DNA from 3 places in the Acidovorax sp. GW101-11A03 genome. Region 1 is predicted to be linked to each of the others. Evidence: predicted binding sites of a transcription regulator. Region 1 holds the regulator's gene; each other region holds the start of a gene.
What was found. The regulator sigma-54, encoded in region 1, starts transcription at its own class of promoters, with help from an activator protein. The targets are predictions, from matches to a motif close to TGGCANGNAANCTGCTTT.
Positions count from the first base shown of each region.

Region 1 (5,732 bases):
TTTCAGGTCGGGCGTGAGCATCCAGGCGGTCCAGCCGCTGTAGTTCTTCTTCCAGTGCGTGGCCAGCTGGCTGAAGAACTCGCCACCGTCTTCGGTCTGCGCTTCTTCGCGACCCACGGCCAGGCCCTGGGCGCGGTCGGCGGCGCGCTCGCTGGCGTTGCGGCCTGCGCTGCCTGCGGCGGCAATGCGCTCGCCGTAGGGCGGGTTCAGCAGCATCACACCGGGTTGCTCGCAGGGTGGCATGCGCTGCAGGGCGTCGCCGCCGCGCAGCTGCACGGCCTGGGCCACGCCTGCGCGCTCGGCGTTGCGCTGCGCAAAATCGACCATGCGGAAGGCCACATCACTGCCAAAAATTGGCACTGCGCTGGTCTGTATTGCGCTTTCAGCTTCGTTTTTGATAGCAGTCCAGACATGCGCCTGGAACGGCAGCAGTTTCTCGAACGCAAAGCGCCGCAACATGCCTGCGGGGATGCGGCACGCGATCTGCGCGGCCTCGACCACGATGGTGCCGCTGCCGCAGCAGGGGTCGTACAGGGGCAGGGGGTTGTCGCCATGCGGGTCCCAGCCACTGGCGGCGATCATGGCGGCGGCCAGGGTTTCCTTCAGGGGCGCATCGCCCTTGTCCTCGCGCCAGCCGCGCTTGAACAGCGGCTCGCCGCTGGTGTCGATGTAGAGCGTGGCTTCGTCGGTGGTCAGGTGCAGGTGGATGCGCACATCGGGCCACTGGGTGTTCACATCGGGCCGCACGCCGCTCTTGTGGCGGAAGCGGTCGGCCACCGCGTCTTTCACCTTGAGGCCCGCAAAGTTCAGGCTCTGCAGCGGGCTGTGCTGGGCCGTCACTTCGACCTTGAAGGTCTGGCGCGTGGTGAACCAGATCTCCCAGGCCACATCGCTGGCCATGTTGTAGAGGTCGTTTTCAGATCGATACGGGCGGTGCGCCAGCTGCACCAGCACGCGCTGGGCCAGGCGGCTGTGCAGGTTGAGCTGCATGGCCTGGCGCCACGAGGCGCGCAGCAGCACGCCGCCCCGGCCCACCAGCAGGTCTTGCCCCGTGAGGCCGGTGATGCCATGCACCTCGTCGGCCAGAAAGCCCTCGACGCCCGCAGCGCAAGGGAGGAAAAGTTGGAGTTGGTTCATGTCGATGGGGAGGATACGCGCTCGGGCACGGCGGGGGAACCGGGCGCCCCCGCACGGGCCAGCAGCAGCTGGCGGACGGAGTCAGGGATCAGCGCCACTTTGCGATCGGCCTTGCCAATGAAGACGATGCCGATCTTGCCGCGCGCCACTTCGCGGCCGGAGGTCTTCTCGGTCATGCAGAACACCAGATCGAAGCCGTAGCGGTTGAAGTCCGAAGGCGCCATCTCCACCCGCATGGTCTCGCCATGGAAACCCTCGGACTTGTACTGCGCCACGATGTCGCCCACCACGATGGACAAGCCGCCCACGTCGGCCTCGGGGTAGCCCAGCGACTGGAAGAAACGCACGCGCGCTTCTGACACCAGAGTGAGCAGCTGCGCGTTGTCCAGGTGCCCGCCCTGGTTCACGTGGCTGATGTAGATCTGCAGCTCGGTGGCAAAGCCGAAGTGCGGGGGGAGGTCAAAAACAATGCGGGCCATGGTGGCGGACAGAGGGGTAGGAGAAAAGGAAGCGAAGAGCGCGAGCCCGCGCGGGGAGTGGTGCGCGGCGTGTGCCGCAGGGTGCTTGCAGGGCCACCGGTGGCGGGACGGCTCACCACGCCAAGGCGCCATGGATCGCAATGCGGGTTGGTGGCACAAGGATCTTGCAGGCCCCATGCCCCTTGTCTCGTATGCTCTCGGGCAGCGGATTTTACCGGAGCCCCTAATGCGCCCTTTTTATCGGACCCTGCTGACCGTGCTCGCACTGGCCGCCATGCCCTGGGGCGCAGGCGCCCAGACACTCTACAAATCGGTGGGTGCGGACGGCAAGGTCGTGTACAGCGACAAGCCCCCGGTGACAGGTGCCGTGGAAAAGACGATGAAGCTGGAGAACCTGCCAGTGAGCGTGGTGCCGGGCGCTTCGCCCGCGCCCGCCAAGCGTGCTTCTGCACCAGGCGACCCTGGAGGACCGCTTGTCATTGCAGCCCCGCCGAGTGGGGTTGTACTTTTTACGGCCAGTTGGTGTGGCTATTGCAAAGCCGCCAAGACCTATCTGAATCAAAAGAACATTGCATACCGAGAACTGGACGTAGACACACCGATAGGCAAAACCGCCTTTGCCGACATCGGCGGAAGAAGTGTGCCTTTGCTGATAGCTCCCAGACAGCGGATTACGGGCTTCACCGCCCAAGCATACGATTCAGCCTTTGCAGCACGCCAACAATAGAAAACCCCTTCGCTTGGCGCCGCGAGCAGCCTCTGCGCGTCGCTTCTTCATAGCGCCTTGCGCAGATTCGCCGGCGCAATCTTGAGCGCTTCGCGGTACTTCGCCACGGTGCGGCGTGCGCATTCAATGCCCTGCTCCTTGAGCATCTCGGCGATCTGGCTGTCCGACAGCGGCTTGGTGGGGTTCTCTGCCGACACGAACTGCTTGATCAGTGCGCGCACAGCGGTGCTGGACGCATTGCCACCGGTCTCGGTGCCCAGGCCAGAGCCAAAGAAGTACTTCAGCTCGTAGGTGCCGATGGGCGTGGCCATGTATTTGGCCGTGGTCACGCGGCTGATCGTGGATTCGTGCAGGCCCAGTTCGTCGGCGATGTCGCGCAGCACCAGCGGGCGCATGGCCAGTTCGCCGTGGGTGAAGAAGTTCTTCTGCCGCTCGACGATGGCGCGCGAGACGCGCAGGATGGTGTCAAAGCGCTGCTGGATGTTCTTGATGAACCAGCGCGCCTCCTGCAGCCGCTGCTGCATGCCCTGGTGGCCTTCGCCGCCCTTGTGGCCGCGCAGGGCGCCGGCGTAGATGTCGTGCACGCGCAGGCGGGGCATCACGTCGGGGTTGAGCTGCACGATGAAGTTGTGCTGGCCGTCCCGCCCGTTGGCACGCCCGGCTTTGCGCACGATCACGTCGGGCACGATGATGTTGCGCTCCACATCGACGAACTTGCGGCCGGGGCGCGGCTCCAGACGGGCGATCAGTGCCATGGCGGCGCGGGTGCGCTCTTCGCCGTCGCCACAGAGCTGCGTCAGGCGGCGGATGTCGCGGCGGGCCAGCATCTCCAGCGGTTGCTGGCAGATAGTGAGCGCCGTCTTGACGGTGTCGGGGTCGGCCTCTTCGTCGGCGTCCAGCGCCTTGAGCTGCAGCGTGAGGCATTCGGCCAGGTTGCGCGCGCCCACGCCCGTGGGCTCCAGGCTTTGCAGCAGGCGCAGCGCCACGGTAAAGCGGTGCACCAGCTCTTCGATCTGCTCCAGGTCATCCGGCCCGGCCAGGGCGGTGGCGAGTTCTTCGAGCGGCTCTTCGAGGTAGCCGTCGTCGTTCAGGGATTCGATCAGGAAGCGCAGCGCGGCGCAATCCACCTCGGACAGGCGCAGCGACAGGGCCTGGCGGTGCAAAAAAGCGGTGAGCGATTCATGCGAGCGGGCCAGTTCGGTGGCATCAGCGTCGTCGCCTTCCGCATCGTTGCGGGTGCGGGCCGGGGCGTCGCCGCCCCATTCGGCGTCGTTGGGCGCCATCTCGACCGTGCCGTCGCCGCTCCAGTCGGGTTCGTCGACGCCAGGGCCTGGCGTTTCGGCATCATTTGGGCCTTCTGCGCCCGCTGCGCTTGCGCTTGTAGCTCCTGAAAATATAGCATCATCAGCGCTGTATTCGTCGGCTTGCGCGGGGGCGTCGGCGGTTTCCAGGCCAAACTCCTCGCGCGGCGCCTCTTCGGCTGTGCGTTCGAGGAACGGGTTCTCGTCGAGCATCTGCTCGACTTCCTGCGAGAGTTCGAGCGTGGACAGCTGCAGCAGCCGGATGGACTGCTGGAGCTGGGGGGTCAGTGCAAGGTGCTGCGAGACGCGCAGCGACAGGCCAGGCTTCATCACATGCGGAAATGTTCGCCCAGATACACCCGGCGCACTTCGGCGTTGTCCACGATCTCGGACGGCGTGCCCTGCGCCAGCACGCGGCCATCGCTGATGATGAAGGCGTGATCGCAGATGCCCAGGGTTTCGCGCACGTTGTGGTCGGTGATGAGCACACCAATGCCGCGCGCCTTGAGGAAACCGATGATGCGCTGGATCTCGATCACGGCGATGGGGTCGATGCCTGCAAAGGGCTCGTCCAGCAGGATGAAGCGCGGCTGTGTGGCCAGGGCGCGGGCGATCTCCACCCGACGGCGCTCGCCACCGGACAGGGCCATCGCGGGCGAGGCGCGCAGGTGCTGCACGCGCAGCTCTTCCAGCAAGGCCGTCAGGCGCTCTTCGATGGCCTCACGCGAGAGCGGCTGGCCGTCGTCGCCTCGCTGCAGCTCCAGCACGGCGCGCACGTTTTCTTCGACCGTGAGCTTGCGGAAGATGGAGGCTTCCTGCGGCAGGTACGACAGCCCCAGCCGCGAGCGGCGGTGGATGGGCATGTGGGCCACCGAATGGCCGTCGATGCGGATGTCGCCTGCATCGCTGCGCACCAGGCCCACGATCATGTAGAACGAGGTGGTCTTGCCCGCACCATTGGGGCCGAGCAGACCCACGACCTCGCCTTTTTGCACGACCAGCGATACGTCCTTGACGACCTTGCGGCTGCCGTACGACTTGGCCAGGTGCTGCACCTCCAGGCGGCTGCCGGCCTGGGTGTCAGGGCCGGGATGAACGGGCACCGCGCTCACTTGGAGCCGCCACCAAGGCTGTTGCTGGGGCGCAGCACGGGTGCCGCGCCGGGTGCTGCTGGTTCCGGCGCCGCAGCACCTGCGGGCGGATCCTTGGGTGCCAGCACCGCGCGCACGCGGTTGCCGGGGGCCGGGGCATCGCCCGCCGCATTGGCGGCGGGGGCACGCTGGCCGTCCACGGTGAACACGTCGGTGAGGTTGTTGTAGACGATCACGGCACCGGTGATCTCATCGCTGAGTGCGGCACCCCGGTAGCGGCGCAGCTCGGCGCGGGTGATGAAACGCACGTTGTCGGCCTTGCCGTCGTACTCGATGACTTCGCTTTCGCCTTCGATGTACTCGTCGGGGGCGCCGGGCAGGGTGTCGCGCTTCTGGCGGAAGAAGGCGCGTTTGCCGGCTTCGGCCGTGACCACGCCAAACTGGTAGCCATCGGCATCCTGGCGCACATCCAGCCGCGCGCCGCGCAGCACGATGGTGCCTTTGGTCATGACCACGCGCCCCGAGAACACGCTGGTCTGCTTGAGTTCATCGTGGCGCAACGCGTCGGCCTCGATGTTCATGGGCTTGGCGCGGTCGGCTTTTTCAGCGTGGGCCACGCCATGAAGGCAGGCCAAGGCCGCGAGCAGGAGGGTCGGAAGGAGGCGGTGGTTCATAGGGCACGAATCTTGCAGTTCATTGTAGCCATCCCCACGCGCCCTCCATGAAGAAAGCCCGCATCAGCGGGCTTTCTTCGCGGGCATCCAGGGCCTTTGGCGCGTTGCAACCTGCGCCCAGGGCGGCCCGGGGCTTACTTTTGCTTGACCAGCGCTTCCACCACCTGCAGCACGTTCTGCATGTTGCCGGCCATGGTGCCGTCCGTGTAGAACTTGCCCGCCACGCCCATGGAGGGCACGCCTTCCACGCCATAAGCGTCCTGCAGTTGCGAGGCGCGGCGGACCTGGTTGGAGACGGTGAACGATGCGTAGACTTCCTTGAA
Region 1 is NZ_JBWKZU010000002.1:18,385-24,116, reverse strand. Features, by position in the region: gene AC07Z7_RS01375 (THUMP domain-containing class I SAM-dependent RNA methyltransferase) at 1-1,137, opposite strand, end outside; gene AC07Z7_RS01370 (acyl-CoA thioesterase) at 1,134-1,616, opposite strand; gene AC07Z7_RS01365 (glutaredoxin domain-containing protein) at 1,843-2,343, shown strand; gene AC07Z7_RS01360 (RNA polymerase factor sigma-54) at 2,391-3,974, opposite strand; gene lptB (LPS export ABC transporter ATP-binding protein) at 3,974-4,756, opposite strand; gene lptA (lipopolysaccharide transport periplasmic protein LptA) at 4,753-5,409, opposite strand; gene AC07Z7_RS01345 (thiol:disulfide interchange protein DsbA/DsbL) at 5,544-5,732, opposite strand, start outside.

Region 2 (5,732 bases), on a different contig from region 1:
GACGATGGCGCCAAGCTGCTGCACGGCGAGCGCGTGGGCGTGATCGTGAGCGGGGGCAACGTCGATCTGCCGCGCTACTCGCGGTTTCTGGCAGACTGATGCCCGTTTCAAAAAAAAGCAATTTCCTACTTCCTGCCATGAGCAACGTCACCGTCATCACCCACCCCCTCGTCCAGCACAAGCTCACGCTGATGCGCAAAAAGGACGCGAGCACCAACAGCTTCCGCCGCCTGCTGGGCGAACTCTCCACGCTGATGGCCTACGAAGTCACGCGCGACATGCCGCTGCAGGACATCGAGATCGAAACCCCGCTGGAAACCATGACCGGCAAGGTCATCGACGGCAAGAAGCTGGTGCTGGTCTCCATCCTGCGCGCGGGCAACGGCTTTCTGGACGGCATGCTCAACGTGGTGCCCGGCGCCCGCGTGGGCCACATCGGCCTGTACCGCGACCCGGCCACGCTGCAGCCGGTGGAGTACTACTTCAAGATGCCGTCCGAGATGGACGAGCGCGACATCATCGTGGTGGACCCGATGCTGGCCACCGGCAACTCGGCCGCCGCCTGTGTGGACCGCCTGAAAAAACTCAACCCCCGCTCCATCAAGTTCGTCTGCCTGCTGGCCGCCCCCGAAGGCGTGGCCACGCTGCAGAAGGCCCACCCCGATGTGCCGATCTTCACCGCCGCCATCGACCGCGAGCTGAACGACCACGGCTACATTCTGCCGGGCCTGGGTGATGCGGGCGACCGCATTTTTGGCACCAAATAAGAGCACAGCGCGCCGGGGCGTGCACCAGCCACCGCAGGGCCATCGAGCCCGGCGGTGGCTTTTTTCATGGTGGCTTGTCCGCGCCCGCAAATTTTTACCACCTGGTGGCTTTCCTCTGGCAGACTTGCCAGCGGTTTGCCGCAGTCCGGGGGGCCTACTGGCGCGCTCCTTGCTTGACAAAGGCACCTCCAACCCTTTGTTCGTTTGTCTGAAGGAACCCCACCATGACCACTCGCCGCCTTTTCACCGGACGCCTGTTCTGCACCTCCCTGGCCCTCTCGGCTGCTATGGCGATGGCGCCCTCACTGGCCACAGCGCAGTCCAAGCTCAAGGTCGCGGCGATCTACACGGTGCCCTTCGAGCAGCAATGGGTCAGCCGCATCCACAAGGCGCTCAAGGCCGCTGAAGCACGGGGCGAGATCGAATACAAGGCCAGCGAAAACGTGAGCAACGCCGACTACGAACGCGTGATGCGCGAGTACGCCACGGGCGGTAACCAGCTCATCGTGGGCGAGGCCTTTGCGGTGGAAGCCGCCGCCCGCAAGGTGGCCAAGGACTTCCCCAAAACGTCCTTCCTGCTGGGCTCCTCCGGCAAGCCGCAGGCGCCCAACTTCAGCGTGTTCGACAACTACATCCAGGAGCCCGCGTACCTGAGCGGCATGATCGCTGGAGGCATGACCAAGACCAACAAGATCGGCATGGTGGGCGGCTTCCCCATCCCCGAGGTGAATCGCCTGATGCATGCCTTCATGGCGGGAGCCAAAGAGACCAATCCCAAGGTCGAGTTCACCATCACCTTCATCAACAGCTGGTTTGACCCACCCAAGGCCAAGGAGGCCACCTTCGCGATGATCGACAAGGGCGCCGACGTGCTCTATGCCGAGCGCTTTGGCGTGAGTGATGCGGCCAAGGAAAAGGGCAAGCTCGCCATCGGCAACGTGATCAACACCCAGGACAAGTACCCCGACACGGTGGTGGCATCGGCCATCTGGCACATGGAACCCAGCATCGACCGCGCGCTCAAGCTGGTCAAAGAGGGCAAGTTCACTGCCGAGGACTACGGCCCGTATTCGATGATGAAGCACAAGGGCTCTGAACTCGCGCCCCTGGGCACGTTCGAGAAGAAGGTGCCCGCAGACATCGTCGCCAAGGTCAAGGCGAAAGAGGCCGACATCCTGGCGGGCAAGTTCACCGTCAAGGTGGACGACAACCAGCCCAAATCGACGGCCAAGTAAGCACTGAATGTGGCGGGCGCCCCCCTGCCCGCCCCCGCTCCAGTCTGTGCACAGGCCACCCCGGCAAAGCGGTGGCCTGTTTGTTTTCAAGCGTTGACTGCGCGCACCGCTGTTTTCTTTGACGAGGTACCACCCCCATGCAATCCCTCCCCGCCGCCAAGCCTTCCCTGATCTCCCGGTGCACACGCCTGCTGGGCGCCCTCACCCTCGCCGCCGTGGTCGCAGGCTGCGCCGCCACCGCGCCCGGCAAGACGGCGGTGCGGCTGGACGACACGCCCCGCATCGCCGTCATCTCCGCCTTTGCGCCGGAGCTGACCGTGCTGCTGCCCCAGGTGCAGCAACCCGCCAAGCACAGCATCAACGGCGTGGAATTCACCACCGGCACGCTGGAGGGCAAGCCTGTAGTGGTGTTTCTCTCCGGCATCAGCATGACCAACGCGGCCATGAACACGCAGCTGGTGCTGGACCGCTTCAACGTGAGCCATGTGGTCTTCAGCGGCATTGCAGGCGGCGTGAACCCCGGCCTGCACATCGGCGACGTCACGGTGCCCGCACAGTGGGGCCAGTACATGGAATGGCTGATGGCGCGCGAAGACAAGCCCGGCCAGTACAGCGCCCCCGCCTGGATGAAAAGCGAGCTGACAATGCCCGCCTTCGGCATGATGCACCCACGCCCCGTGGAGGTGCGGTCTGCCGCCAACCCCAAACTCACCAAAAAGTTCTGGTTCGAAGCCGACCCCAAGATGCTGGCCACTGCCCGCAGCCTGCAGAACGTGGGCCTGGAGCACTGCCTGGCCGCCACCTGCCTGAAACAGCGCCCGCAACTGGTAGTGGGCGGCAACGGCGTATCGGGCCAGGCGTTCGTGGACAACAAGGCCTTTCGCGAGTACGCCTTCAAGACCTTTGAGGCCAATGTGCTCGACATGGAAACCGCCGCCACCGCCATGGTGGCGCACAGCAATGGTGTGCCCTACATCGCTTTCCGTTCGCTCAGCGACCTGGCCGGTGGTGGCGAAGGCGAGAACGAAATGGGCACCTTCATGGGTCTGGCAGCGGCCAATTCGGCCAAGGTGCTGCGGGCGTTTTTGGCCAGCTGGAAGTAAATGACAGAGTCCACGGCTTCCGTCCTGCGCCTTTCGGGCATCACCAAACGCTTCGGCAAGCTGATCGCCAATGACAGCATCAGCCTGACCCTGGCGCGCGGCGAAGTGCTGGCCCTGCTGGGCGAAAACGGCGCTGGCAAGTCCACACTGATGTCCATCCTGTTCGGGCACTACGTGGCCGACGAAGGCAGCATCGAGGTCTTCGGCCAGCCCCTGCCGCCCGGCCAGCCGCGCGCGGCGCTGGCCGCGGGAATTGGCATGGTGCACCAGCACTTCACGCTGGCCGACAACCTCACGGTGCTGGACAACGTGCTGCTGGGCACCGAGCCGCTGTGGCAGCCCTTCTCGCGCCGCAGCGAGGCGCGCGCCAAGCTGCTGGCCGTGTCGCAGCAGTTTGGCCTGCCCGTCAGCCCCGATGCGCGCGTCGGAAACCTTTCAGTGGGCGAGCGCCAGCGGGTCGAAATTCTGAAAGCGCTCTACCGGGGCGCGCGCATCCTCATCCTGGACGAACCCACCGCCGTGCTCACCCCACAGGAGAGCGAGGCGCTGTTCGATACCCTGGCGCAGATGGTGACGCAGGGCCTGTCCATCATCTTCATCAGCCACAAGCTGGGCGAGGTGCTGCGCGTATCGCACCGCGTGGCCGTGCTGCGCCAGGGCAAGCTGGTAGCCGAGGCGCCTGCGCAGGGCACCACACAAGGGCAGCTGGCGCAATGGATGGTGGGCCATGCCATTGAAGCGGCCAAGCGCCGCCCCGCAAAGAATGTGGGCGAGCCCATCTGCGTCCTGACCCACGTGAGCACAGCCCCCACCGGGCGCGACCGGTTAAACGATGTGTCCCTCACCCTGCGCGCAGGCGAGATCGTGGCGATTGCAGGCGTCAGCGGCAACGGCCAGGTGGCGCTGGCCGATGTGTTGTGTGGCGTGCGCGCAGCCTCCTCGGGCGCGGTCACCCTGCGCGGCGCCCCTCTGCAAGCCCGGCCCGCATGGCTGGTGAGCCAGGGCGTGGCCCGCATCCCCGAAGACCGCCATGCCGTGGGCGTGGTGGGGGATCTGCCCGTGTGGGAGAACGCCGTGTCCGAACGCCTGCGCGGCCCCTGGTTTGCACACCCCTGGTTTGCACACCCCTGGTTTCGCGCCTTCTGGGTCAAACGCCGCGCGGCGCGCCAGCATGCAAAGCAGGTGGCCGAGACCTTTGACGTGCGTGGCGGCGGACCGGATGCGCCTGCGCGGTCGCTGTCGGGCGGCAACATGCAAAAGCTCATCCTGGGCCGGGCGCTGATGCCGCCACAGAATGGCGCGGACAACACCGCGCCCGCCCCCCAACTCATCGTGGCCCACCAGCCCACCTGGGGGCTGGACATTGGCGCGGTGATGTTTGTGCAGCAGCAACTCATCACAGCCCGTGACAACGGCGCCGCCGTGCTGCTGATCTCCGACGACCTCGACGAAGTGCTGGCGTTGGGCGACCGAGTGGCGGTGATGCATGACGGGCGCCTGAGCGAGGCCCGGCCCGCAGAAGACTGGACACGCGAAGCCATCGGCCTCGCGATGGCAGGCGCTGCACATTGAGCGACAACAACAAGAACAACCCACATGAGACTCGAAAAACGCAACCACACCTCCCCCGCCACCTACGTGCTGGCACCGGTGGGTGCTGTGGTGTTCACATTGATCGTCAGCGCCCTGCTGGTGCTGTGGGCCGGCGCGCCGGTGGGGCAGACCTACGCGCTGCTGCTCCAAGGCGCGTTCGGCTCGGTGTTTGCGCTGACCGAAACTCTTACCCGCGCCACGCCGCTGATCCTGACGGGCCTGGCAGCGGCCGTGGCCTTTCGGGCGCGGCTGTTCAATATCGGGGCGGAGGGGCAGCTCTACGCCGGGGCGCTGGCCGCTGTGGCGGTGGGCGGCATGCATGGCGGCACGGGGCTGGAGTGGTCGCCCTATGTGCTCTTTCCACTGATGATGCTGGCCGCCGCGCTGGCGGGCGCCGCGCTGCTGCTGGGCCCGGCGCTGATGAAAGCAAGGCTGGGCGTGGACGAGGTGGTCACCACGCTGCTGCTCAACTTCATCATGCTGCTGCTCGTCTCGGCGCTGCTCGATGGCCCGATGAAAGACCCGCTCTCGATGGGCTGGCCGCAGAGCGTGGCACTGCAAGGCGACCTGGAACTCTCCAAGCTGGTGCCGCAGACGCGGCTGCACACGGGGCTGCTGTGGGCCGTGTCGCTGGCCGTGATGCTGTGGGCGCTGCTGGCGCGCACGGTGCCAGGCTTTGACATCCGCGCAGCCGGGGCCAATGCGCGGGCGGCGGCGTTTGCAGGTGTGCCCATTACCCGCACTGTCGTGCTCGTGGCCTTGCTGTCGGGCGGCCTGGCGGGGCTGGCGGGCGCCATCGAGGTGGCCGGCCGTACGAGTTATGTGACGCTCGACATGTCACCCGGCTACGGCTACAGCGGCATCGTGATCGCCATGCTGGCCGGGCTGCACCCGCTGGGCGTGATCGCGGCGGGCACCTTTGTGGCGGGCGTGCTGGTAGGGGCCGACAGCATGAGCCGGGCGGTGGGCGTGCCCACCTACATTGCAGATGTGATCGTTGCGACCTCGCTGATCGCAGTGCTGGTGGCGGGCTT
Region 2 is NZ_JBWKZU010000064.1:18,966-24,697, reverse strand. Features, by position in the region: partial or broken gene AC07Z7_RS20855 (pyridoxal-phosphate dependent enzyme) at 1-99, shown strand, start outside; gene upp (uracil phosphoribosyltransferase) at 138-767, shown strand; gene AC07Z7_RS20845 (BMP family protein) at 992-2,002, shown strand; gene AC07Z7_RS20840 (5'-methylthioadenosine/S-adenosylhomocysteine nucleosidase) at 2,140-3,105, shown strand; gene AC07Z7_RS20835 (ABC transporter ATP-binding protein) at 3,106-4,677, shown strand; gene AC07Z7_RS20830 (ABC transporter permease) at 4,702-5,732, shown strand, end outside.
Region 2: a site for sigma-54 is predicted at 926-943, ahead of AC07Z7_RS20845 (BMP family protein). Genes of this name have one in related genera too.

Region 3 (5,732 bases), on a different contig from region 1:
ACTGGTCGGCGCCGACGCGGAACACTGCCACATGGCGGTTGGCCACCAGGGCGCAGACGCCGGTACTGGGCAGGATGTCATCGACCGCACAAATGTCGGTCCAGGCAAGGGCATCAGTGCTGGTCATGGGGAGTGCGCTCATGGTTTTTGTCCTTTCTCAATCAAGCAGCTTGGCGAATGGGAATGACCTTGACAGATGCCTGGCCGCGCTCTTCGCCACGCGCCGGGCGAATCTGGCCGCGCTCCTCGACGAAGAGCACGTTCTCATCGGCCTGGTCACTGTTCACGAAGGAGCGGAAGCGCTTGCGCGTCTCGGGGTCGGTCACGGCGGTCTTCCACTCGCACTGGTAGGTGGCCACCACGTGCTGCATCTGCGCTTCGAGTTCGGCGCACAGGCCCAGGCTATCCTTTTGCAGCACATCCTTGAGGTAGTCGAGGCCGCCTTCGAGGTTCTCGCGCCAGGTGCTGGTGCGCTGCAGCCGGTCGGCCGTGCGCACGTAGAACATCAGCACCCTATCAATCATGCGCACCAGGTCTTCCTTGGACAGGTCGGACGCGAACAGCTCAGCGTGGCGCGGCTTCATGCCGCCGTTGCCGCAGATGTAGAGGTTCCAGCCCTTCTCAGTGGCAATGACGCCGATGTCCTTGCCCTGGGCCTCGGCGCATTCGCGCGTGCAGCCCGAAACGCCGAACTTGATCTTGTGTGGCGCGCGCAGGCCCTTGTAGCGGTTCTCCAGCTCCACGGCCAGGCCGACGCTGTCCTGCACGCCGTAGCGGCACCAGGTGGAGCCCACGCAGCTCTTCACGGTGCGCAGGGACTTGCCGTACGCGTGGCCAGACTCGAAACCCGCAGCGATCAGCTCTTCCCAGATCAGCGGCAGCTGCTCCACCCGTGCGCCAAACATGTCCACGCGCGCGCCGCCGGTGACCTTGGTGTAGAGGCCGTACTTCTTGGCCACCTGGCCCACGGCGATCAGGCCATCGGGCGTGACCTCGCCGCCGGGCATGCGCGGCACCACCGAGTAGGTGCCGTCCTTCTGGATGTTGCCCAGGTAGTAGTCGTTGCTGTCCTGCAGGCCCGCCAGCTCCTTCTTGAGCACGAACTCGTTCCAGCACGAGGCGAACACGCTGGCCGCCACGGGCTTGCAGATGTCGCAGCCCATGCCGGTGCCATGCTTGGCCAGCAGATCCTCGAAGCTCTTGAGCTGGCCCACGCGCACCAGGTGGTAAATCTCCTGGCGCGAGTACGCGAAGTGCTCGCAGACGTGGTTGTTCACGGCCATGCCGCGGCGCGCCATCTCGGCCTTCATGACCTGGGTGACCAGGGGCACGCAGCCGCCGCAGGTGGCACCGGCCTTGGTGCAGGCCTTCATTTCGGCGATGGTGCAAGCGCCCTCCCCCACGGCAGCGCAGATGCCGCCCTTGGTGACGCTGTTGCACGAGCAGATCTGCGCGGTGTCGGGTAGCGCCTCCACCCCCAGGCCGGGCTTGGCCTTGCCGTCACTGGACGGGAAGATCAGGAACTCGGGGTCCTCGGGCAACGTGATACCGTTCAGGGCCATCTGCAGCAGCGTGCCGTATTCGGTGACGTCACCGATCAGTACGGCGCCCAGCAGCTGTTTGCCGTCTTCGCTGATGACGATCTTTTTGTAAACCTGGCGGCGCTCGTCCACGTACTGGCAGGTGCGGCTGTGCGGGGTCTTGCCATGGGCATCGCCGATGCTGGCAACGTCCACGCCCATGAGCTTGAGCTTGGTGCTCATGTCGGCGCCCACAAAGGCGGCATCCACTTCACCCGCAATATGGCGGGCCGCCACCCGCGCCATGTCGTAGCCTGGCGCCACCAGGCCAAAAGTCTGTTCGTTCCAGGACGCGCATTCGCCAATGGCATACACATTGTGGTCACTGGTGCGGCAGGCGCTGTCGATGGCGACACCACCGCGCGGGCCGATGGCCAGTACACACTGGCGGGCCAGCTCATCGCGCGGGCGGATGCCCGCAGAGAACACGATCATGTCGGTCTCCAGGTAGGAGTCGTCCGCAAACTTCATGCGATGGCGTGCGCGTGCGCCATCGGCGATCTCCTGGGTGTTGCGGCCGGTGTGCACCTGTACACCCAGCTCCTCGATCTTGGCCTTGAGCACACGCCCGCCACCCTCATCGACCTGCACGGCCATCAGGCGGGGCGCAAACTCGACCACATGGGTTTCCAGGCCCATGTCGCGCAACGCCTTGGCACACTCCAGGCCCAGCAAGCCACCGCCCACCACCACGCCGGTCTTGGACTTGGCGCCCGAGGCCTGCATGGCCTCCAGGTCCTCGATGGTGCGGTAGACGAAGCAATGCTCACGATCACGCCCAGGCACCTGCGGCACAAAGGGGTTGGACCCCGTGGCCAGCACCAGCTTGTCGTAAGGCAAGACCTCGCCACTGACGGTGGTCACGGTGCAGGCGCGCCGGTCGATGGACGCGGCACGCGTCCCGAGGCGCAAAGAAAAGCCTGTACGGTCAAAGAAACCTGGCTCGACCAGCGAAAGGTCTTCAGCCGTCTTGCCACTGAAAAATTCGGACAGATGCACCCGGTCGTACGCCGCACGGGGCTCTTCGCATAGCACCGTCACTTCCACATGGGATAGGCCCGTTTCCGCCAGGCTTTCCAGAAACTTGTGGCCCACCATGCCGTGGCCAATAAGAACAATCTTCATGCTTTTCATCCTGCAATGGCCCGGTGCGCCGCTGGGGGAGACAGGATGTGCGCCTAACCTGCCCAAGCAGGGCAGCATGGCACCTCACCCTCCGCAGACAACACGGGCGTGGGTTGGAACAACCAAACGATGGGCCAACGTGCCCACCACTCGCTTGGGTTCCGCCATCGTTAGCGGAGGATTTCATGGGACCCCGTGGCAGCATTACCGAGGGATCAGGCACGTTGCAGCAATATCCATGCCGACGTTTAGCTCCCAGGGCGGAAAAGTGCGGAAACCCATCCAGAACGAAAACCGGCGTGACCGAAGCTGTTTTCTCACGCCTCGGAGCGAAGACGCATCAATGCGGTGCGATGCACTTCCCCAACATGGGGAATCTGAGAAGACTCAATCTCCGACGCAGTTCCTTGCAGACGGTTGTTTTCTGATTTGCAAACAGCATCAACTCGGGCAGACTGCAAGCAAAGCACCTCACCCGCCCCCACAGGGCCACGCTGGTGCCAGGCATCCCATCCCCATCTTCAACAGCAGATCACGACCATGAGCGTAGAACGCAGAGTCGCCTCAGACCGGCGCAGTGGCAAGGACCGCAGAGAAACGGAAGCAGGCCCCCCGACCAACTTTGAACGGCGGCGCACTGTCGAAGCACGGCAGCCCGAGCTGACAGAGCTGCACCTGAGCGAGGATGAACTCAAAGCCTTGGGCTTTGCACCGGGGAAATCTGCCCCTCAAAAATAGTGACTCAGGTGCCAGCGCAGTGATGGTGGCTGCGCAAGCCCTCCCGCAGCACGATCAACTCAGAAGGCCGCGCCACCTGACTCCGGGTAAGCCATCCACAAGTCAGGGCAACGCAAGCGCCGTACATGTGCGGCACTACGCCGCAGCTTCGGCAGGCAATGACGCTCTTACTCACAGGGCACTCAGCCGCCAATCCCAGGCAGCACGATCACGCGGTGCGCCACCATGTCCAGCGCGGGCCGGGCGTTGCCTTGCTTGTCGGTCCATACACGCGGAGAAAGACTGCCCGATAGCGCCACGGAGTCACCGTCTTGCATGACCTGCATTGCGGCACAAACCGCTGCATCAAACGCAATCACATTGACAAACAGCAGCTCCCCATCGGCGGTGCTGGCACGCACCTTGGCCAAAGTGAAAGTCTTGCCCGCCTTGTCTGTGCGTTCCTCGGTCTCGCCGTACAGCCTTCCGGCCACCAGTCCATCAATCATGAAGATCCTTGGCCCGTTGCGGGCATTGCCTTGTTCCGCCGTGACACCTTTGCTTGGGGCACGGCACCGCCGAAAGGAACTGCGATCCAACAGCCAGCGCAAAGTCGGCATCGAGGTGCAAAAGCAAAAAAGCCCAGAACTTTTCAGTTCTGGGCTTTTGCTAACAATGGTCGGCGTGGCGGGATTCGAACTCGCGACCCCTTGCACCCCATGCAAGTGCGCTACCAGGCTGCGCTACACGCCGACAAGACTTAGATTATATACACAAAAAACCCTAGCTCAGAGAAAGTAGCGCACGAATCTCAAATAACTCTTTGCGCACCGCATTGGAGTCCAATGCGAAGCCTCCCGACGGGATCGACAGATCGGTGGCGCTGTCCATCAACATGCTGGGCAACTCACTATCCAGTGGCTCCATCGCACCGCCCGCCGCAGCCTCTTCACGCGCCGGGTGGGCCAGTTCCTGAAGACGATTGCGGGCTCCACTAATGGTGAAGCCCTGGTCATACAGCAGATCCCGGATGCGGCGGATCATGAGCACTTCATGGTGCTGGTAGTAGCGCCTGTTGCCGCGCCGCTTCATGGGACGCAGCTGCGTGAACTCTTGCTCCCAGTACCGCAGCACATGGGGCTTGACGCCGCACAACTCCGCAACCTCACCAATCGTGAAGTATCGCTTGGCAGGAATGGAAGGAAGGGTGGTGCCCATGGGATGCGGATTCAAACCGGAAAGCCAACAAGCGTACTGCAGACACGCCAATACTGCCAGCGACCAATCTCATCTTGAGAACAAAATCGGCACAAGCTCACACTGCAGCCACGGTCTGAATCTGCTCCTTGAGCTTGCTGCTGGCATGGAAGGTCACGACCCGGCGCGCCTTGATGGGAATGGCCTCCCCGGTGCGCGGATTGCGCCCCGGGCGGGGTGCTTTGGTGCGGATCTGAAAGTTGCCAAAGCCCGAAAGCTTGACATCCTTGCCCTCGACCAGGCTCTGCGCAATCAGGTCGAAGAACGCATCGATCATGTCTTTGGACTCGCGCTTGTTCAGACCGATCTGATCGAACAACAGATCCGCCAGCTGCGCCTTGGTCAGCGCCGGGGTTTCAAGGCTTTCGACGGCAAATTCGATCACGGCATCACTCCCATTCAACATCATCAAACCCGCAGCCTTGCACCCGTGCGCTGGGCCAACTGCGCCACCACGGACTGCACGGCAGCGTCGATCTCGGCCTCGGTCAGCGTGGCTTCGTCGCTGCCCAGCGTCAAGCGCACGGCCAGGCTCTTTTCGCCTTGCGCCAACCCACCCGCAGGGGCCTCTTCGCCCGCACGCAATGCCTTGGGGCGATAAACGTCAAACAGCACTGCCGAGCGCAGCATGGCTCCAGGCACACCCTGCTGCACCGCCGCCATGACGTCAGCATGCGTCACACGCTCGGCCACCACCACGGCCAGATCGCGCTCCACCGCCTGGTGCTTGGCCACGGACTTGAACTGCGGCACCACACGCTGCAAGACAGCGTCCAGTTCGAGTTCGAACATCACAGGAGCCTGCGGCAGATCCCAGGACTGGCGCCACTGTGGATGCAACTCACCCACAAAACCGATAGAACGGCCTTCCACCAGCACGCGGGCGCAACGGCCCGGGTGCATGGCGGGATGGGTGCCGGGCTCAAAGCTCGCCTGCAGCGGGGCCAGCAGCGCCTCCACATCGCCCTTCACGTCAAAGAAGTCGATGCCCTGCTCCTTGCGCCCCCACTGCAGCATGTCATTGGGGCCGTAGGCCACCCCAGCCACGCGCAT
Region 3 is NZ_JBWKZU010000050.1:27,779-33,510, forward strand. Features, by position in the region: gene nirD (nitrite reductase small subunit NirD) at 1-142, opposite strand, end outside; gene nirB (nitrite reductase large subunit NirB) at 162-2,705, opposite strand; gene AC07Z7_RS18755 (single-stranded DNA-binding protein) at 3,626-3,931, opposite strand; tRNA gene AC07Z7_RS18760 (tRNA-Pro) at 4,099-4,175, opposite strand; gene AC07Z7_RS18765 (MerR family transcriptional regulator) at 4,206-4,640, opposite strand; gene AC07Z7_RS18770 (integration host factor subunit alpha) at 4,738-5,088, opposite strand; gene pheT (phenylalanine--tRNA ligase subunit beta) at 5,088-5,732, opposite strand, start outside.
Region 3: a site for sigma-54 is predicted at 2,932-2,949, ahead of nirB (nitrite reductase large subunit NirB). Genes of this name have one in related genera too.